3 regions of the Paenibacillus sp. Y301 genome follow, and region 1 is predicted to be linked to each of the others. Evidence: predicted binding sites of a transcription regulator. Region 1 holds the regulator's gene; each other region holds the start of a gene.
What was found. The regulator Rex, encoded in region 1, represses fermentation and respiration genes when NADH is low (regulators of the CRP and FNR family bind a similar motif). The targets are predictions, from matches to a motif close to TTGTGAAATATTTCACAA.

Region 1 (7,811 bases):
CAACAGCTTGAATCTCATCGATGGACTTAATTACGCCATGTTCTGGATCGGTTAACATAGATAATACTTTACGAATAGCCGTATTATGTTCCAAAATCTCTTTAACTTCCGTTATTTCCTGACCTCCAGTAGGTTTATGAGTCAGAATGGAGGAATCCATTCCAATTCGTTCTACAAGACCTTTAGCCAGTACAGATTCGTTTGTCATATCATACAATTGATATTTCAAAGAAGAACTTCCTGAGTTAATTACTAATACTTTCATACCCGGTCACCATCCTTGTCATACTTGAAGAATCCTTCGCCTGTTTTAACACCTAGATGCCCTGCACGAACCATCTTCTTAAGGATGGTGGAAGGACGATATTTCAATTCACCAAATTCACGGAACATTCTTTCAAGAGCTGCAAGTACAGAATCAAGTCCGAAACGGTCTGCCATTTCTAAAGGACCATTCTGGAATTGATATCCAATACGCATCGCATCATCGATATCTTCAGCAGAAGCAACGCCTTCTTGAAGGGTATGAAGTGCTTCGTTAATTAGCAAACAGATTAATCGTGACGTTACGAATCCAGGAGATTCATAAATCATGATACCCTTTTTATCCACCACTTCTTCTACAAATTTCTTCGTTTCCAAGAATGTGATATCTGAGGTTTTCAATCCACGGATGATTTCAACTAGATCTACTTTTCCAACCGGGTGAATGAAATGCATTCCAATGACACGTTCAGGATATATCGTAGAACTTGCAAGTTCCGTTAAACTTAGTGTTGATGTGTTACTGGCAAGAATTATATTATTAGGACATACTTGATCCAATTGAGCGAATACTTGTTTTTTTGCTTCAATATCTTCAGAAATAGTCTCAATGACCATATCACAGGTACCTAGCTCAGCGAAATGAACCACTTTCTCGATTCTGCTAAGAATAAGCTTCTTCTCCGCTTGTGTGATCCCCCATTTTTCAAGCTGTTTGTCGAGATTCAATTCAATCATATTATAAGAATAATCTAATTTTTCTTCAGATTTCTCAACTAATAATACATCAATGCCCTTTGCAGCAAGCATTTCAGCGATTCCTTGTCCCATCGTGCCACCGCCGATGACACCAATTTTCTTAAATAACATACGGTATGCCAACTCCCTTTCTGTGTCTGATAATCAATATTGTACCCTTCATTAGAAAAATACATTATTCTCACTCCAACATATAATAATATCTTAGCACGGAACAAAAGTAAAAAAAAATAACCAGCATCATAATTTATGCTGGTAAAAGTGAAGTTTCACGAAATAGACATCGAAATTGCTCGCCGGAAAGATTTTCCTCTAAAAGTAAGATATTTAGGGATTGATCAAAGATATTGCGATGCTGTTCCAGTGTACTTTTTGTACGTTCCATAAGCTGTTCTAAAATGGCATTATTCTCCTTCATTAACTCAGCTTTCGTTACCATTTCCATACTTATAATGCCTAAAGATGTGAGTCCAGACTTCATCATTGTTTGTACAATATTTAGGGCCTGCTCAAAGTCATTACTAGATCCTGTGCTTCGACCTCCATAGTACATTTCTTCCGAAGCAGCTCCACCAAGGGCAATCATAATTTGCTCTTCTAAAAATGTCTTGGTATAGAGGTATTGTTCTTCTTGTGGATTATGACGAACATATCCAAGAGCTTGACCACGTGGACTAAGTGCCACTTGACTAACGCTTCCTGGACGAACGATTTCAGCCATGATCGCATGTCCTAATTCATGAATAGCGACTCTCTTTTTCTCTTCCTGAGTCGACTCTCGATCCGTTTTCTCACCCATCATAACTTTATCAATAGCCATCGACATATGACGTTGTTCGATCTCAACTTTACTCTCTCTCATCATATAAATCGCAGCTTCATTCATAACACTCTCAAGTTGAGCACCAGAGAATCCATAAGATTCTTCAGCAATTTTATCCATACTAGCTTCTGCATGTATAGGCTTGTTCTTTGCATGAATTTCCAATATATGTTTACGCCCTTTCTTATCCGGCAGGTCCACTTGTATATGCCGATCGAATCGACCTGGACGAAGAAGAGCACTATCCAACATTTCCTTACGATTGGTAGCTGCGATAAGAAGTATTCTTGGAGTGTCGGAATTATATATGCCATCCATTTCTGTTAATAATTGATTAAGTGTCTGGTCATACTCGCGCTGTTGTCCACCCTCACGCTTACCTCCTATAACATCGATCTCATCAATAAATATTACGGCACTGGTCTTATTCTCCTTGGTTGCACGATTACGTGCATCACGGAATAAATCACGAATTCTTCCAGCACCCACACCAACATACATTTCGACAAACTCACTTCCTGCTGCTGCAACAAACACGGAGTCTGTATAATGACTAGCCGCTTTTGCAAGCAAGGTCTTACCTGTTCCCGGAGGTCCCGTAAGTAGAATTCCCTTCAGAGGACGAATCCCAAATTTCTGAATTTCTTCATGTCTAATAAGAAAGTTGAGGGCTTCCATCAATTCCTCTTTGGGATGTTCCTGACCTCCAATTTCATTAAAAGTGAGCTTATCTGGTCCTTTTTTCTTACGCTTACGATCACCTGCAGCACCTACAGCAAGTCCACCCTTAACATTAGACAACAATAGAACTCCTGCCACAATTCCTACTGCGAGTAGTATTGGAATAATATTCACTCCGATAAATACAAGAAAAACAAGAAGTACGGGTACGAAACCTATCACTATTTCTTTCAACAATTTAGGCATTACTCCACACCCCCAGAACTGCTGGATCACGAGGTAAAATGATGAATTTACTTGCTTCTCCCTCAGTTAAATTAATATATACATTCGTATCATCCATTTCAGTTGTCACTTTCACGGGCGAACTTTTTTCCATTTCCTTCAATTTATCTACAATCTCTGTATAACGTTTATTCTCCATCGCCTCTGCCACTGGGAACATAGCCTGATCCCAGAAATCATCGATGGTTTCCGTCGAGTGATCAACAACATCCAATTGAAGTGACCGTTTACCAACGATAGATTTGCCTTCAGTCATTAATTCATGAACTAATCCTGGTAACCGAGTTCCTGGTTTAATATCTAGTTTCACTACGACCTCATCGCGGGTAATATCTAATTGAGCATTATTCACTCCGTCATAATCTGTCACTATTTTTTGTAGAGGACTCTGAAGAGTAACTTGTTTATGAACAAACCATCCGCCAAACAAAAGCGAACTTGCGATAACAACTGTCAATGCAATTGGCATTACTCTTAACTTCATATAACAGCCTCCTTCAATATCCATTGATGTCTAATTACTTATGATTTAATTGAATTGATATACAATTACGTATACCACTAGTACACAAATTAGTATATCACATTGAATATACTATTTCGTCGAAAAATTATGGATATATTTAAAATTCTATGTGAATATTCAAAAAAAACTGACGAAAGAATCATTCTTTATAGAATAATTTCGTCAGCTTTTATTTGGTGAATCGTCATTTTTATCGATTGGGTAATGTATATTGTTCTCCTAATTGTGTTCCATCACTGAATCTATAGAATCGATAGTAGTAATGATCTTTCTCTTTGTAAAAGAGTTGCCACACAGGGGTCCCATGAAACAACCCGAGCTGTAAACGAATCTCATCAATGTTTGGAAGATCACTCTGAATAATAGCAGTAATCTGTCTTTCAGATAATCCATCCTTTATAAATTCGCTATGCACAGACCCAGATGTTTCGTCTACGTTGTACTCATCTGTGAATGGAACCCACACGATAAGAGCTTGATCATCCTTATTTTTACCTTCGATGACCCAGACTACATTATCCCACACCGATTTGTCCGTTTTTGTGACTTTCACTAATTCGGTTTGTTTCTTTGCTGCTGTAATAGCGATGTCTTCCTGGCTCCATTGGTCCTTCATAACATATATGTAATAACGATAGAGTCCAAACAATACAACCACACAGATTGCAATTCCTAGTAAAATCCATCTCTTCTTGTTCTTCTTCAACCTGAACTTCCTTTCATCAGGAATAGCCTATCATCTTAGCGGTTTAATAAGCCTTCAAAAGATGACTGAGCTTCACGATGAATCCGCTCTTCATCCATAGTAAGACAAGCCCCATTCTTTACAACTTGTTTGCCGTTAACCCACACATGCTCTACATCTTTACTACTTGCAGAGTAAATGGAATGTGAGATGAAGTCTGTATGTGGTAGGAAATGAGCCTGATCGGTATTTAATGCGATAAAGTCTGCTTTCATACCTGGTGCCAATCTACCTATGTTTTCTAGAAATAGAGATTTGGCTCCATAACTAGTACCCATTCGAAGTGCTTCAGCAGCAGGAATTGCTGTTGGATCTCCTGAAATACCTTTGTGAATAAGCGCTGCTAGACGCATTTCTTCAAACATATCTAAATTGTTATTGCTCGCTGGACCATCTGTTCCTAAGGATACAGTTACGCCTGCCTTCAATAGATCTGTGACCCGTGCAATACCACTTGCTAACTTCAAGTTGCTTCCTGGGTTATGTGACACGCCCACTTGATGGGCAGCTAATATGTCAATTTCTTCATCTGTCAAATGTACACCATGAGCGACAAGAGATGGACGTGTGAACATGCCGAGTTTCTCTAAATGTTGAACAGGTCTAAGACCATAATCAGTCACATTCTGTGCCACTTCACTCAGCGTCTCAGACATGTGTGTATGCATCGGAAGATCTAGATCATGCGCTGCCTGTACAAACTTCTCAAAAAAGGATGGAGGACATGTGTAAGGCGCGTGCGGGGACATCATCGTAGTAATACGTCCTTCTGCTTGACCGTTCCAATCTTTTGCAAAGGCAATCGCTTCTTGAAGTTTATGTTGTTGCATTTCTTCTGAACAGAACCCAATAACACCTCTTGTTAGTACCGCACGAATACCCGATTCTTGCACTACTTTAGCGACTTGATCCATATGATCATACATGTCTAGAAAAGTAGTTGTTCCACCTTTTAACATTTCCAATACAGAGAGCGATGATCCCCAATAAACATCTTTTGAGGTAAACTTCTCCTCCATTGGCCACATTTTTTCCTGCAACCACACTTGGAGAGCTAAATCATCACCATAACCTCTTAGTAATGACATCGCCGCATGCCCGTGTGTATTCACAAGTCCAGGTAAAAATAGAAGATGCGTACCATCAACGACGGGGATATGATCAGAATCAGCTGGTTTGTCCTCGCCAATATACGTTATAAGGTCATCTTCAATAAGCATATAGCCCTTTACAACGGATTGTTCATTATTCAGAACAGCAAACGTACCATTCTTAATGATCCATTTCTGTGTTTGATTGTTCACTGTCATGTGATTCTTCCTTTCCATTATCCAAATAATAAGCAAGACTAAGCATATCCGTTGTGAAATCAGCTGCATGAATACGAACATCCGCTGGAGCTTTCAACACAACAGGTGCAAAATTCAAAATCGCCTTAATCCCAGCTTCTATTAACTTATCTGCAACATGCTGTGCTTCTGTTTCTGGAACCGTAATAATACCTATTCTTATATTTTGTTGCTTAATGGTATCCACTAGATCCTCCATAGGTTGGACCTTTAACGTATTAATAACGGAACCTACCTTGGGAGCATACGAATCAAAAACAGCGATAATCTTTAAATTTTCCTTTAGATAAGCATTGTAATTGGATAAAGCATGACCAAGATTACCTGCACCTATTAGAACCACATTGATTTGTTGATCGAGATTCAGGATATGACCAATCTTCTCAATCAAATAGGCCACGTCATATCCTATACCTTTACGTCCGAAGTCTCCAAAATAAGCGAGATCTTTACGAATTTGTGCAGGATTCAAATCGAGTTTTTGACCTAACTCCTGTGAAGAGACAGTGGCTACTTCACGTCTCTGAAGATCTGAAAGATAACGCAGATATACAGGTAATCTGCGTACAACAGCTTCTGAAATTTTTTCAGATTTCATTCTTGCTCCCCCTAATTATTAACTCTTTAGGATCCTTCTTCAAGAAGGATCCCTTTCACTTAACCACTCTGAAATCCGTGGAACCATTTGATTGGTCGGCATATGCTCCATCTTAGGACCAGGTAATGAATACAGGAAATGTTTGCCGTAATATGATTCGATTACTCGCGTATCATATACGATTACAATCCCCCTATCATTCGCAGTACGCACTAACCGACCAAATCCTTGTTTGAACCGAATGACCGCTTGCGGAACCGACAGTTTCATGAATGGATTTTTCTTTTGTTGCTTAAGAAGTTCACTCTTTGCTTCAACCAAAGGATGGTTCGGTGGCTGAAATGGTAGTCGAACAATGGCCAAACAAGTCAGTGCTTCACCGGGAATATCGACACCTTCCCAGAAGCTACTTGTTCCTAACAGTACCGATGCACTACTGTCTTGAAAACGACGAATCAACTTGCTTCGACTTCCAGTATCAACACCTTGGCCGAGTATCGTTATATCACTTGAGGACAGTTCATTACGTAATGGTTCATAAACTTGACGAAGCATGCGATAGGATGTGAATAACACTAACATACGTCCATGCGTAGCTATAGCTGTGTCAGCTAACGACTTCACCAGCGTCTCTACAAAAAGAGCATCTCCTACACTTCCCTTAACACTTGGAAAGTCACGTGGAATCACGAGCAATGCCTGATCACGATATCGAAAAGGCGAAGGTAGCTGAACTGTTACAAGTCGACCTTGATCTGATGCTTCTTGTAAGCCTAGATTTTCAATCATATACTGAAAGGATTTCTCGATAGATAACGTTGCTGAAGTTAGAATAATACTCTTCTTTTTATCGAAGAACACTTCCTTCAACTGCTTGCTTACATCGACAGGCACGGCATACAATTGTAGAGATTTGCTACGAAAATGTCCATTAGCCTCCATCCAGTAAACATTGCCTAAATCGTTAAGCGCCATGAACATGTGAAGATCTTCGCGTTCACTCGATAAATCCTTAATCAGACCGCTTATGTCCGTTATCAGACTATCTGAGTTGAAATCGTCTAGTTCTTTAATGTCGTTCAACATTCTCTCCGATTTACGAATGACCTCTCCAAGCGTTACGTATATTTGATTCTCAATTGCAGACAAGAGTTCCCAATCCTTTGGTTTCTTTGTAGGTTGCAATCGAAGCACGAATTGTCCAGTCTCACCAGGTGCTGCATCACTTCGCTCGGGAAGAAGAGCAAACAACATATCATTCAGTCGGTCCCAGTGCTCCTTCACTTCAATTAATTCGCCACTCAATATATCGATTGAAGTTATCCAATCCGAAGCCTTTTCATCATGTGAAGAACGAAGTTGTTGAATTAACGCTGGAAATTGTCCATTACGATTATCTTTATACAGTCTTGTAAGTGTATGGACGACGGTGAAATATTTCATATGAAGACCTAAATGCTTACCTGCCACGTCTTCTAAATGATGTGCTTCATCAATAACTAAGTGCTCATAAGCAGGTAATAATTGATGTCCAGCTTTAACATCCGTAAATAACTTAGAGTGGTTCGTAATAACCACATCAGCAATTCCCGCTTCATGCTTAGCACGATGATAATAACATTTACGGAACCAAGGGCAGGCACGGCCAAGACATGAATCAGAGTCACTAGAGACGGTTTCCCAGAAATCTCCGCCACGCCCTCCAAGATTCAGTTCTTCATCATCACCGTTCTCCGTCTGTGCTAACCATACAATCATCTGTGCGGCTAAGATTACATCTT
Region 2 (7,811 bases), on a different contig from region 1:
TAATATTCTGTAATATTTTCCTGAAATAAACCAATAATCTCATTATACTCGGATATCGTCATGAACATGTTCATAATAAATACAAAAGAAGGACCCGCCCCTCAGCGGATCCTTCTACATGCTCTCAAATTACATGAATTAGATAAAGAAATATTATTTCAATTCTTTCCATACCCAGTTTTCTACTTCCGGCAAATCAGTACCTTCTTCACGGATGTATTCATGATGTTTCTTAATCGTAGCATCCATTTCATTCGCAATTGCTGTATATTGGTCTGCATCTGACAAGCTCAACACTGCTTCCTTCACTAAGTCAAAACGGTCCATTTGATTCAATACCCGCATATCAAATGGGGTCGTGATATCGCCATTCTCGCGGTATCCATGGACATGAAGATTATGGTTGTGACGATCAAAGAACAGGTCCTTAATGAGTCCTTCATAACCGTGGAAAGCGAAGATCACAGGTTTATCTTGTGTGAAATAGTGATCGAACTCCTTGTCAGATAGACCACGTGGGTCAAGCTTCTGACTTCTCAGCTTCAACAAGTCAACCACGTTAATATAACGAATCTTCAGTTGTGGTAATTTCTCATGCAGAATGGAGATGGCAGCCAAGCTCTCCATCGTTGGCTCGGTTCCTGCGGAAGCAAATACTACATCAGGCTCTCCATCATGATCCGTACTTGCCCAGTCAATGATCTTCAAGCCTTTATCCACCAATATCTTCGCTTCATCTGCACTAAACCATTGTGGACGTGGATGTTTGGAAGATACGATAAGGTTAATCTTCTGGCGGTCGTTCAAGATCGTATCAAATACAGCTAGCAAGGAGTTCGCATCCGACGGTAAATATTCACGGATAAATTCTGGCTTCTTGTCTGCCAAATGGCCGAGTAACCCCGGATCTTGGTGAGTATATCCGTTATGATCCTGTTGGAACACCGTAGAAGTTGCTACGATATTTAACGATGGGATATCCGTACGCCATTCTTGGTCCGTTGCCTTACGCAACCACTTAAAGTGTTGTGTAATCATCGAGTCAACTACCCGCAAGAAGGCTTCATAACTTGCAAAGAAACCATGACGTCCCGTTAACACGTAACCTTCGAGTAAACCTTCTGCCTGATGTTCGGATAATTGCGAATCAATTATGCGGCCATAAGGAGCAAGGAACTCATCGTTAGGTTCGATAATTTGGTCCATCCATTGACGTTTTGTAACTTCAAATACAGGTGCCAAACGGTTAGACATCGTTTCATCTGGTCCGAAGATTCTGAAATTACGGTTATCTTCATTTAGACTGACTACATCTCTAACGTATTTTCCTAAGACAGCCATATCTTGCGCAATCACTTTGCCTGGAGTGGAGTTATCAAGGACATAATCCCGGAAATCCGGTAACCGCAAATCTTTAATAAGGTTACCCGCGTTAGACACGGGATTCATTCCCATGCGTCTGTCACCCTTAGGCATGATTTCAGCAATTTCAGGTTTTAGACGACCATTGTCATCGAAACATTCTTCTGGCTTATAGCTTTTCAACCATTCTATTAAGGCAGGTGCATGCTTCATATTTTTTTGGTCAACTGGAATAGGAACCTGATGGGCGCGGAATGAACCTTCATTTGGTACTTGATCCCACTCTTTTGGACCTGTCCAACCTTTAGGAGAACGGAAGACGAGCATTGGCCATACAGGGCGGGTAAGGTCATTATTTTCACGTGCATTGTTTTGAATGGCTGCGATTTTCTCGACGATGGTATCAAGAACCTTCGCCATTTCTGGATGCATTAAATCCGGATCTGATCCTTCCACAAAGAACGGTTCCCAGCCCATTCCCTTGAAGTAAGAAGTTATTTCTTCGTTCGACTGACGGGATAGAATCGTTGGGTTACTGATCTTGAATCCATTAAGATGGAGGATCGGCAACACAGCACCATCTGTCACTGGGTTAATGAATCTGTTGGAGAACCATGAAGCTGCTAATGGCCCCGTTTCTGCTTCGCCATCTCCTACAACAACCGCAGAGATTAGATCTGGATGATCCAATATCGCCCCTGCACCGTGGGAGAGCGAATATCCTAACTCGCCGCCTTCATGAATGGATCCCGGTGTTTCAGGAGCAGCATGGGAAGCAATACCGCCAGGGAAAGAGAACTGTTTGAACAACTTCTTCATGCCCGGAATATCTTGTGTGATTTGCGGGTATATTTCAGTATAGCTTCCATCAAGATACGAATTTGAAACCATAACTTGACCCCCATGTCCAGGTCCTTCAATATAGAGCATGTTCAAATCATATTTGTTAATCACGCGATTTAGATGCGCATATATAAAGTTCTGACCCGGAATTGTCCCCCAGTGTCCAATAGGCTTAATCTTAACATCCGACTCTTGTAATGGTGCTTGTAACAACGGATTGTCCTTCAAATATAACTGACCTACTGAGAGGTAGTTGGTTGCGCGCCAATAAGCATCGACCTTAGCTAAATATGTTTTAGATGAGTAATCCAATTGTGTTGTTAGTCCCATTTCTTCCACTCTCCATCTATTTTTATATACGTTCAATTGTGAAACATTTCACGTTGTTATATTTATATCATAACGTTTTTTCAGGAAATTGATACGGTCCAATTATGTGAAATATTGAACATAGTATGAATAATGGATAAAAACAATTCATATTTCTACTAATTTAAGGTTCTTTTATGAATAAATCACAGTAAATTATGCCAAAAAAAGAAGACCGAAGCATTCTTCAGTCTTTCACCGAGACAAACGTATTGAATTTCATATATTTGTAGTGGAATCGCATATGGGAAAACTCGAATGGAGTACCATTATCCAAGAAAAAAATCCCCTCCATGATCCCGACGGGTTCATTTTCTTTCAGACGCAGAAGTTCTTGATCCGTAGCGGTGGAAGGCTCTGCAAATATAGATAAAAACGACTTGGTGACAGCCAGATTATGGGCTTCCTCCAAGTAATTGAATATGGACCCTTCGATAATGGTCTGGTTCAGATTTTGAACAATTTTGATCGGAATGTAGCCTGTTTCAATCATAAAGGGTTCTTCATCAAACAACCGCAAGCGAATGATCTTATAAACAAAATCATGGGGCTCTAGGAACAAATCACGCTGTAACTCCTCCGTTGGTGGAATAACCTCGAAATTGAGTACCTTGGTTGTAGGTTTGATCCCGTGCATATGGAAATTGTCGGTGACGCCTAAATTTGACCCTTCGTAATTGAAGATCGATTCATTCTTTATATATAAAGGGTTAATGAATGTTCCCGACCCTTGCTTTTTAAAAATAATTCCATCATGCTCCATCTTAGTCAGCGCACGCTTCACGGAACTACGGCTAACCTGGTAAGCTTCACTAAGGCTGCGCTCATCGGGCAATCTCATGTTGGCAAATTGTCCGGCAAAGATTTTTGTCTTGAGGTCATCAATAATTTGCTTATAGACGAATTCCGCCATATCGTACTCCTTTTCAGTTCCTGTTCTACTCCTATTCTACCATTAATCAAATGTGAGGTGTGGTAATTTAATGTATAATATGTTTATGATTTATGAACCTATTAGGTCGTCATTGCTCTTAATATAATTACCGTTGAGGAGGAAGATTATGTTTACTTATTACACGAAGCAAGACCATTTTGAGACCTATGTTCTATCCAATGAGGAGCGTAACATTTATGTTGAAGTGGTCCCTGAACGGGGAGCTATTATTAGTAAATATGTACATAATAATGAACCCATTTTTTATCTGGAACAAGAAACATTAGAGGATACCTCAAAGAATATACGCGGTGGTAATCCTATTTTGTTTCCTATTAGTAGCTACTTAGAGGATGAGACTTACACGTACAATGACACCGCCTATCATCTAAAACAACACGGATTCGCGCGTAATCTACCAGCTAAGGTCATCCATACGTCTACTGATGAACACAGTGCTTCAGTCACTCTAGAAATCGTAGGTAATGAAGAAACCTATGAGAGATACCCTTTCCATTTCAGACTGGTCATGCAATATACACTTACTAAGGATGGACTAGACATACAAGCTACCATTCATAATCTGGATCATAAAGTGATGCCCTTCTATTTAGGTTACCACCCTTATTTCTATGTAGCAGATAAAGATCGTCTCGAATTAAACATTCCTTCATCTCATTGCAATGAAATGATACCCCATAGTATGGCGCAGGGTAAGTTTAACTTTAATCAACCCGAGTCTAATGTCATTTATGATCAACTACAATCGAATCAATGTGAGATGATTGATCATGCCAGACAGCTGAAAGTGACAATCACCTCTGAGGATGTATATCAGTATATGGTGTTATGGGCATTGCAAGGAAAATCCTTTGTATGTATTGAACCTTGGATGGCTCCAGTAAATGGGTTGAACATTGGACAAGGTATCCAATTACTTGAAGCTAGCCAAGTACATACATCCACCATCCAAATAAAAGCAGAATCGCTTATATAACTTTCAAAAAGAGATGTTATCTATCTCCGATATGATACCGCGATCGACAAAAACCATGTTGGGTAAATACACCCGACATGGTTTTTAGCTTTTCAGATTTCATCATATACATCTTATTTAAAGACAATAAGTTCCTTACATATGCCTCTTGTTGTACATCAAGGTAATCTGACCTGCGATGTATTCTGAGCTAAATTGAGTACCATCCTTAATCCACCACATAATAATACCCAAGAGTGAAGATGCTATAATATCAACCGAAACCTCTTCCTTCGTAAGTTTAATATTTCTCATTTTTCTACGCCTTTCTATCGTGCTTTTTATTAAATTAAACAAGTTGTTTTTGAATCCTTTGTTCTCAATCAATACCCCAAACACTTTTCGATATTCATAAATACAATCCAAAAAGGTTACTAACTGGTCCTGTTGGGTGCTACTCTTCACTTGTAATAATGGTTCCATTTTCATAGATAGATCATCAAAGATTTCATGTACAATCTGGCGTAATAAGTCATTAATATCCTCGTAATGCAAATAAAACGTGGCACGATTTAGTTCTGCACAGTTCGCAATCTTCTGAACGGTCAACTGAGAGATTTCAATATTATCCGCTAATAAGGAAAAAACCGCATTTTTTAGCATCTTTTTTGAACGAATGGTACGTGGATCTTCTTTTTTATGGGTAGACATTTCATCCCTCTATTATCGATTATTGTTTACTTCATTGACAAATCAATTGATTCTGTCGATTAGTCAACACTTTTAAATAAATTGTAAATAGGCAATTTTCTTAAATACTGATATGATCTATTTTATTGACACTATGTCGAAAAAGCAATGAAGAGAGGTTTTCACATCTATGCAAGAAGACGATAAAAAAATAAATAAAAAGATATTAATAACCATTTTTATCATTGGTTGCTTCTTATCCACTTTGAATCAAACGCTATTAAATGTCGCATTAAGTAATTTAATGGACGTATTTCAAGTATCGGCAACAACCGTACAATGGATTTCAACGGGCTTTATGCTTGTCAACGGAATAATGATTCCTACTACAGCCTATTTAATGAAACGTTTTACAACGCGTCAATTATTCATAAGCTCCATGCTATTTCTATTAGTGGGTTCTATTGTTTGTGCAGCGGCACCCAACTTTAGTATGCTACTAGCTGGACGTATGATTCAAGCTGCGGGTGCAGGGATTATCATGCCACTCATGATGAGTGTAGTTCTTGCGATTTTCCCAGTTGAAAAACGTGGTAGTGCCATGGGACTCCTTGGTCTGGCGATGATATTTGCTCCTGCTATTGGACCAACCCTTGCGGGATTTGTCATCGAATATCACTCTTGGCGCTGGTTATTTATCGGCATAATACCATTTGTCATCATTATCATTTTGCTGGCAATGAAATATTTAGTGAATGTATCCGAAACGTCGAAAGCGAAGCTTGATGTGTTTAGTGTTCTTTTATCAACTATCGGATTTGGCCTCATTCTATACGGATTCAGTAGTGCGGGTAGTAAAGGTTGGGACAATATCATTGTGATACTGTCATTAGTGATTGGGATCATTGTAACGGGTATCTTCTGTATTCGACAAATTAAGTCCAATGATCCACTGTTAAACCTATCTGTATTTAAAAATAAAATCTTTACGATGACATCTCTTATAAATGTATTAGTCACCATGATGATGTACGCAGATATGATCTTATTACCTATTTATCTACAACAAGGTCGCGGATTCACAGCTTTTGATGCAGGACTTTTATTACTACCAGGTGCACTTGTGAATGCGTTTATGTCACCTGTCACTGGTAAACTATACGATCGCTTTGGTGCGAAACCACTCTTTATTATTGGGTTAATCTTTATTATCCCATCGATGTGGGCCGTAACAGATTTATCTGAATCGACAACGTATATGTATTTAATGATTCGTACGATCGGTCTTCGGATTGGGTTAAGCTTCATCACTATGCCACTCAATACGGCGGGACTCAACGCATTACCCAAACAACTTGGTACGCACGGTACAGCAGTGAATAATACCGTTCGCCAAATTGCTGGAGCGATTGGTACGGCTGTCGTAATCACCATTTACACAGTGCAGTCAACAAGCCATGCAGCAACAGTGATGCAGGATAACCCTTCAACTGCTACTGAGCTACTTAAATCCCTTTCATCCATTTTAGGGGCAAGTGATGCCTATTACTTCATGACGATTCTAGCCATCGTCGCGTTTATCATCACATTGTTTATGCCCTTGAAAGCGAAGAAAACGGTTGAAGAAAAAGCATAAGCAGTACAAGAAAATGAATCAATTTTAAGGTATATAAATTAAAAGACGAAGCCATCGATTACGTTGGCTTCGTCTTTTGTTGTGCATGAACTTTATGTGGTCTAACTCACGCTGAGCATTTGTTTTAAACGGTCCAGCTGCAGAAGATGATGACGGTAATGCATTTCAACAAGCAGAAACCATTCCTCCGCACACAGTCCACCAAATGACGGATGGGGTATTGTATGTTCTTTGGACACTTGTACAAGGGTTGGTTCAATCTCTTTCATTCTCTGGAGGACCGTGTATAACCCTTGAATTAGTTGCTCTTTGTTCTCAGGCTGTTCAGGTGTATACTGCGCAGAAGGCGGAACCTGAATACGAATGGGTGGGAAACTTCCTTGAGCAAATACAGCCACACCTCTCTCCGTTTTTCCCGCTTGAGGCACGGGTTGATCTTGACTTGGTACTAAACATTGCTCTAGGTTACGAAGTTGCATATACAGTGCTGAGTTAATAAGATGTTGTACCATCTGCCCGATGGACCACTCATTGTCACTTGGCCTTTGCTTCAGTTGCTCCAGATTAATTGGATCCAGCTCATGAATATAATGTGTCACCGTATCCTCAAAACGTTGTAATGCATCCTTTGTTGTAATCATAATGCTTTGTCTCCTTAGTCATCTTTTTATCTAAGTATACAAAAACGCTACTGACACCTTTATGTCAGTAGCGTTTCAACATGTTCTCCAGTTCATTTCTAACTCGATGTCGGAAGGATTCCGGCTCCAGCACCTCCACGCCACTTCCCCAACTGAACACCCAATGCAGTAATTCCTCAGGCTGTCGAACACGAAGGGTCATCAACAGCCCATCCTTATGTTCCTCTATGGCTTCTGTATAGAAGTTGTTCGATTCCTTTACCTTATCGGCAATGTCAGGTTGGACATGGATGCGAACACGAATGTTGCGATCATCTGTTGGCCGGTATACATTCAAATCAAAATCTGATGGCAACTTAA
Region 3 (7,811 bases), 190 kb from region 1:
GACAAGATCATTAAGAATATGTTCGCAACAGAATATGTTTACCACGGAATAAAGAATGAAAAAACAGTGGGCGTTATCGAAGATAATGCATATGAAAGTTTCCAAAAAATTGCTGAGCCAGTCGGAACGATCATGGGTATCACTCCTGTAACTAATCCAACTTCAACAACGATGTTTAAAGCTCTCATCTCTATTAAGACTCGTAACCCAATTATCTTTGGTTTTCATCCATCCGCTCAAAAGTGTAGTAGTGAAGCAGCAAGAATCCTTGTAGAAGCTGCAGTGAAAGCCGGAGCTCCTGCTAACTGTATTCAATGGATTGAAGAACCTACAATGGACAAAACAAACATCCTAATGAATCATCCTGGTGTTTCAATGATCTTAGCAACCGGTGGTTCAGCAATGGTTAAAGCAGCTTATAGTTGCGGTAAGCCAGCACTTGGTGTAGGACCTGGTAATGTTCCTTGCTTTATCGAAAAGAGTGCTGATATCGATCAAGCGGTAACGGATCTTATTCTTTCTAAATCATTCGATAATGGTATGATTTGTGCTTCTGAACAGGCTGTTATAATAGAAGAACCTATTTTCGATCAAGTGAAGAAAAAGATGATCGCTAATAATTGTTACTTTTTAAATAAAGAAGAAGTTGTGAAGTTAACTGCAGGTGCAATGATCACAGAGAAATGTGCTGTTAACCCAGTGATTGTTGGTCAATCTGCAGTGAAGATTGCTGAAATGTCTGGCATTCAAGTTCCAGCTGGAACGAAGATTCTGGTAGCTGAAATTGAAGGTGTGGGTACTAAGTATCCATTGTCTGCTGAAAAATTAAGTCCAGTACTTGCTTGCTATAAAGTGAAGAATGCTGAACAAGGAATTGCACGTGCAGCTGAAATCGTTGAATTTGGCGGCATGGGACATTCATCTGTTATTCATTCTAATAATGAAGAAGTTATTATGAAGTTCTCGGCTCGCTTGCAAACATGCCGGATCCTAGTCAACTCACCTTCGACACATGGAGCAATTGGTGATCTTTATAATACAAATTTAGCATCATTGACATTAGGTTGTGGATCTTACGGTAAAAACTCGGTTTCATCTAACGTAGGAGCACTCAATTTGATCAATGTGAAAAGGGTGGCTCGTCGTACTGTGAATATGCAATGGTTCAAAATTCCGAACAAGGTCTATTTTGAAAAAGGTTCAACTCAGTATCTTGCCCAAATGCCTGATATCACTCGTGTAGCTATTATCACTGACCCTATGATGGTAAAACTAGGCTATGTTGAGAAAGTTGAACACTACCTTCGTCAACGTCGAGTTCCTGTTGCTATTGAAGTGTTCTCAGAAGTAGAACCAGATCCATCTACAGATACAGTAAGTCGTGGTACAGCTATGATGAATAGATTTAATCCTGACTGTATTATTGCACTTGGTGGTGGTTCACCGATGGATGCTGCCAAAGCAATGTGGTTATTTTATGAATACCCAGATGCTGATTTCAACGGTTTGAAACAAAAATTCTTGGATATTCGCAAACGTATATATAAATATCCATCACTAGGCAAAAAAGCGAAGTTTGTAGCTATCCCAACAACATCTGGTACGGGTTCTGAAGTTACATCTTTTGCAGTTATCACAGATAAGAATAATGGACATACGAAATATCCTTTAGCAGATTATGAGTTAACTCCAGATGTTGCTATCGTAGATCCTGAGTTTGTTTACTCTCTACCTCGCGTTGCTGTAGCAGATACAGGTATGGATGTACTAACACATGCGATTGAAGCTTATGTATCCGTTATGGCTAACGATTATACGGATGGTCTTGCGATCAAAGCGATCCAATTGGTATTTCAATATCTTGAGAAGTCAGCATTGGAAGGCGACAAATTGGCTCGTGAGAAAATGCATAACGCATCGACGATTGCAGGGATGGCCTTCGCTAACGCGTTCTTAGGAATTAACCACAGCTTAGCTCATAAGTGGGGTGGTAAATACCACACAGCACATGGTCGTACGAATGCAATTCTATTGCCTCACGTTATTCGTTACAATGCGAAAAAACCAACGAAGTTCGCTTCGTTCCCTAAATATTCACACTTTGTAGCTGACGAACGTTATGCTGAAATTGCTCGTATCCTAGGATTACCTGCACGCACAACAGAAGAAGGCGTAAATAGCTTAATTAATGCAATCCGTAAAATGAATAAAACATTGGGAATCGAAGAATCATTCCAACAACTAGGATTCGATCCTAAGGAATTCGAATCAGGTGTTGACTACTTAGCAGATCGTGCATTCGAAGACCAATGTACAACAGCGAACCCTAAACTACCATTAGTAACTGAACTTGCAGACGTATATAGAGATGCATTCTACGGTAGATTTGAATAAGAGGAACCTGCTCTAAACCAACGTGACAAATATCACCTCCAAAGTGATATTTGTCACAGTTGTTTTCCAAGATTTGAAGTATAATTGATTATGGATAGAGTTCCTAGGGTAATAGTAGATACGGGGATTTCGTTTCATGTGGCAACGACGCGATAATAAATGTGAAAAAAGTTACAATGTCGAATTTATTCTAGGATCCAAGAGATTTGAGATAACCTTCAAGCTCACTTCTCTAAATAAAATAAAAATATATAGATGGAGGGATTTTAAATGTCGGTTACAGAAAAAGAAATGAAAGAAGTACAGTCTGGTTGGAGAGAGTTCAAGAAAGGTAAATGGTCTAAGAAGGTTAATGTTAATGACTTTATTATCAACAACATTACTCCTTACCTAGGCGATGAAGCTTTCCTAGTTGGTCCTACACAGAACACAACTGATCTATGGAAAATCGTATCAGACTTAACGAAGCAAGAAAGAGATAACGGTGGCGTGTTAGATGTAGATGTTAATACACCTGCTACAATTGTTTCTCATAATCCAGGATATCTAGATAAAGACAAAGAACAAATTGTGGGTGTGCAAACAGATGCACCTTTTAAACGTTCCATTCAACCACAAGGCGGCATTCGGATGATGATTGACGCTTGTGAAGCATATGGATTTAAATTATCCGAAGATGTTATTAAAACATTTACTGATATTCGTAAAACGCATAACCAAGGTGTTTTTGATGCCTATACTTCAGACATGAGAGCTGCTCGTAAAGCGGGTATTATTACAGGACTACCTGATGCATACGGTCGTGGTCGTATCATTGGTGATTATCGTCGTGTAGCACTCTATGGTATTAACTTCCTAATTAAAGATAAGAAGAACGAATTGAATGAAATGGAAGTAGATGTTATTGACGAAGATGTTATTCGCCTTCGTGAAGAACTTTCAGAACAAATTCGTGCTCTAGCTGAACTTAAGAAAATGGCTGATATGCATGGCTTCGATATTTCTGAACCTGCGAAAACAGCTAAAGAAGCATTCCAATGGGTATATTTTGGATACCTAGCTGCAATTAAAGAACAAAATGGTGCTGCGATGTCCCTTGGACGCGTATCTTCATTCCTTGACATATATGTACAGCGTGATATAGCTGAAGGTACTTTGACAGAAGAACAAGCACAAGAAATGGTCGATCATTTCGTTATGAAATTGCGTATGGTTAAATTCCTACGTACACCTGACTATAATGAATTGTTTAGTGGAGATCCTACATGGGTTACAGAATCCATCGGAGGTATGTCCGTTAATGGTCAGACTCGTGTAACAAAGAGTAGCTTCCGTTTCCTTCATACGCTATATAACCTTGGAGCAGCTCCTGAACCTAACTTAACTGTATTGTGGTCAGAGCAACTTCCAGAAGCATTCAAGAAATATTGTTCGAAAGTATCAATTGAGACTAGTGCAATTCAGTATGAGAATGACGATCTAATGCGTCCAATCTACGGTGATGATTATGGCATAGCTTGTTGTGTATCTGCTATGAAAATTGGTAAACAAATGCAATTCTTTGGTGCTCGTGCCAACCTTGCTAAATGTTTGTTGTATGCAATCAATGGTGGCGTAGATGAGAAATCAGGAGCACAAGTTGGACCAGAATACCCAGCTGTTACAGGGGAAGTTCTGAACTACGATGAAGTACTGAAACGTTTCAAACCTATGATGAAATGGTTGTCTAAACTTTATATGAACTCTTTGAACGTCATCCATTACATGCATGATAAATATGCTTATGAAAGAATTGAAATGGCTCTACATGACCGTGATATTCTTCGGACTATGGCTTGCGGAATTGCCGGTCTATCTGTAGCAGCTGACTCACTTAGTGCAATTAAATATGCTACTGTTAAACCGATTCGTAACGAACAAGGAATCGCTGTTGACTTTATCATTGAAGGTGAATATCCTTGTTATGGTAACAATGATGATCGCGTAGATAACATTGCTATTGAATTGGTTGAAACATTCATGGGAATGATCCGTCAGAATAAAGCGTATCGTAATGCGTTACCTACACAATCTATCTTGACGATTACTTCTAACGTCGTATATGGTAAGAAAACAGGTACTACACCTGATGGACGTAAAGCAGGCGAGCCGTTTGCACCAGGGGCTAACCCAATGCACGGACGTGACAAGAAGGGTGCTTTGGCTTCATTAAGTTCTGTTGCTAAACTTCCATATGAAGATAGCTTGGATGGAATTTCTAATACATTCTCAATCGTACCTAAAGCATTGGGTAAAGAAGAAGAAACTCGTAAATCTAATCTTGTTTCCATGATGGATGGATACTTTGGTAGTGGTGCTCATCATCTTAATGTCAACGTCTTTAATCGTGAACAGTTGATTGATGCGATGGAACATCCAGAAGAATATCCACAGTTGACGATTCGTGTATCTGGATATGCAGTTAACTTCATTAAATTATCTCGTGAACAACAATTGGATGTTATCAATCGTACATTCCATGGTTCGATGTAACGGAAACGGGTAAATATTACTATACTTTTAAGACAGCGGATGCGGAAAGGGTGACTTCATATGATTAAAGGACATGTACACTCTATGGAGACCTTCGGAACAGTAGATGGACCAGGAATCCGCTTTGTCCTATTCATGCAGGGTTGCCTAATGCGGTGCCAATACTGTCATAATCCCGATACATGGGGACTGAATGAGGGCAAAGAAATGACAGTAGAAGATGTACTGTCAGAGATTGAGCCATATATTAACTATTATCGTTCTTCAGGAGGCGGACTTACGGTTTCAGGAGGCGAGCCTAGTTTACAAGCTCGATTTGTTGCGGAACTATTTAAGGAAGTCAAGAGTCGCTGGAATCTTCATACCACATTAGATAGCAACGGCTTCAATGATGCAGATAAAATTAGAGATCTATTGGATGTTACAGACTTGGTATTGTTAGATATCAAACACATTGATGATGAGAAACATATTAAACTAACTGCGAAGAGTAATGAACGAACGCTAAAAACGGCAGAATGGTTATCAGAACACGGTCACAAGATGTGGATCCGACATGTATATGTACCAGGTATTCATAACGAAGAAGAAGATCTTGTCCGGTTAGGTCAGTTTATTGGCACATTACAAGGTGTAGAGAAATTTGAGATTTTACCTTATCATCAGATGGGTATCTACAAATGGAAAGAGCTTGGAATTGATTATCCACTAGAGGGTGTTTCATCTCCTTCCGAAGAAGAAGTACAGCGAGCCTATCGACTTATTGAAGAGGGACGCAAGCAATCTATTATAGTTAAATAATTTTAATGGGCTGTCTCAGATGTAGGCTAATCTACTGATGAGGCAGTCCATTTTTCATTCAATATAATAGTGGTTCCCCAAAAAAATTAGTGGTTCAAGGTGTTTAATCCTTGAGCAGCTATTTCATTAGGAAAAATTGTCTTGGATAACAGCCCAAAATTTAATCATTATTTATAAGAGGGGGTTTTTTTTCTGGAGAAGCAACTTTTTATGTTTATTTGCGTCTATTAACTGTAAGATAAGAGAGTTGAGAAATTAGGAGATAGAGGAGCTTACGAATGAATTTTAAGAAAATAACAGTGTTAGCTTTATTGGCAGTATTTACATTATCTCAGACCGCATGGATGAATACAGCAAGTGCAGATAATTCTGAAGCAGTAGAAACGAATGCGACAGAAACGAATGCGGTAGTAACGAGTCCGGTAGTAACGGAAGATGTGTACGGAAGTAGTGGCAACGAGATCATCACACCGATTGTGGATGAAACTGATATACCTACAGAATCCATTAAATCAAGTGATTTGATTTTGATGATGAACAGTAACAAAATGTATCAGAACGGTAAGTTATATACAGCGAGTCAACCTATGATGGTGAAACAAGGTGTTTCCTATGTGGCGGTTCGCTCAATGGTTGATCGTGTGGGCCTAAAACTTACATATGATGCTAAGACTAAAGAAACTATTATTATAAGTGGTAGCAATGAATTACGCTTCAAGCTCAACAGTAATAAATATACAGTCAATGGTGTATCGAAAGTGATGAAGGGAGCATCTTTCCAGCAGAATAATATATTTATGGTTCCTGTGACATCGATTACACAAGCCCTTAACATTCCATATACCTATGATGCTGTACAAAAAAGAGTAGTACTTAATCTTTCTACTAAACCAGTTGCTTCATTTACGGTTCCACAGAAAGAGATCGTTGCAGGAGAAACAACAGTTACTTATCAAACGTATTCTTATTCCCCAACGGGTCTACCCGTTATTGAAGAACGATGGGAAGGGAATCAAGAGATATTCCAAGAGGCTGGATCACACGTAGTAACGTATTCTGTTCTTGATAGCAGTGGCAATTGGAGTGATCCCTATTCGTTAACGATTGAAGTGAAGGCGCCAAACTTGCCGCCAGTAGCTGTGTTCACTACAGATAAGCAAGAATATAAAATGGGTGAATTAGTTACCATTACAGATCTAAGTACAGATGATGAGAATAACATTGTGAAACGCGAGTGGATGAATAATCAACTAGCATTTTTTAAACCAGGTCCAGTGACAATTCAACTGAAAGTAACGGATGGTCGAGGGGCAGTGGATATTGTTGAAAAAATGATTACGATTACTGGTGAAACATTGTACAATGAAACGGACTTCAATAAGTTATTTGCACCTATCGGTAGCCAATACAGATTCGATGGTTCTTTAGTTCCGGCTATGGCTCAAGTTCCATATAGTATGACTTCAGAACCTAGTATGCTAATACGCAGTAATAGCCCAGAAACAGTCTATTCTGAAGGTGTGGTTTATCGTGAGACTGCTGTAGGTTCCGCTCGTTTTATGGTCCATCATGTAAATGCATTAGATAAAGATGTAAGAATGTATGTAATTGCTACCAATAAGAATACAGAATCTGTGAACGTCAATATTCAGGACTCTGGATTTGCGGGACCCAATATATATGCAACTTTAGTAGGTAAGTTGTCTGTAGAACGTTACTTCCAATCTATGCAGAACTATTCCGATAGAGAGGACGTTTCACTTGCCCCAGGTGAGAGTAAGGTTATCTTTAACGAATTGAACGAGTTGAAGATGAAGCCTACACAGGTTATTTCTTTATTGGCAGATGTGTTTAGTAATTTACCTGTAGAATATACAGTTATTATGATTGATGCTAACCAAGATGCTCTTACAAGTCTTCCGTATCTACAAGATATAGGAAGAGATGGTGTTCACAATCGTGGAACGTATCCTGATGCGACACGTCTGATTGAATATAATGAAGTTGTGGGTACATCACCTCAGCGGATCTCTTTGGGTGATAACAGAGGAGATGCTAATCTTATCGGTGTAGATGGTATGACA

Region 2: the regulator Rex is predicted to act here: its motif matches at 2,572-2,589, upstream of AC1D69_RS12815 (phosphoketolase family protein).
Region 3: the regulator Rex is predicted to act here: its motif matches at 2,554-2,571, upstream of pflB (formate C-acetyltransferase).

The regions. Positions count from the first base shown of each region.
Region 1 is NZ_JCAIUL010000001.1:523,717-531,527, reverse strand. It holds gene AC1D69_RS02645 (acetate/propionate family kinase) at 1-265, opposite strand, end outside; gene AC1D69_RS02640 (3-hydroxyacyl-CoA dehydrogenase family protein) at 262-1,134, opposite strand; gene AC1D69_RS02635 (AAA family ATPase) at 1,271-2,773, opposite strand; gene AC1D69_RS02630 (hypothetical protein) at 2,766-3,296, opposite strand; gene AC1D69_RS02625 (cell wall elongation regulator TseB-like domain-containing protein) at 3,529-4,044, opposite strand; gene AC1D69_RS02620 (amidohydrolase) at 4,080-5,393, opposite strand; gene AC1D69_RS02615 (redox-sensing transcriptional repressor Rex) at 5,356-6,030, opposite strand; gene dinG (ATP-dependent DNA helicase DinG) at 6,070-7,811, opposite strand, start outside.
Region 2 is NZ_JCAIUL010000006.1:196,811-204,621, forward strand. It holds gene AC1D69_RS12810 (hypothetical protein) at 1-62, opposite strand, end outside; gene AC1D69_RS12815 (phosphoketolase family protein) at 154-2,535, opposite strand; gene AC1D69_RS12820 (GntR family transcriptional regulator) at 2,762-3,487, opposite strand; gene AC1D69_RS12825 (aldose epimerase family protein) at 3,636-4,505, shown strand; gene AC1D69_RS12830 (TetR/AcrR family transcriptional regulator) at 4,641-5,195, opposite strand; gene AC1D69_RS12835 (DHA2 family efflux MFS transporter permease subunit) at 5,365-6,810, shown strand; gene AC1D69_RS12840 (DinB family protein) at 6,912-7,448, opposite strand; gene AC1D69_RS12845 (helix-turn-helix transcriptional regulator) at 7,516-7,811, opposite strand, start outside.
Region 3 is NZ_JCAIUL010000001.1:333,351-341,161, forward strand. It holds gene adhE (bifunctional acetaldehyde-CoA/alcohol dehydrogenase) at 1-2,394, shown strand, start outside; gene pflB (formate C-acetyltransferase) at 2,665-4,926, shown strand; gene pflA (pyruvate formate-lyase-activating protein) at 4,987-5,727, shown strand; gene AC1D69_RS01615 (copper amine oxidase N-terminal domain-containing protein) at 6,006-7,811, shown strand, end outside.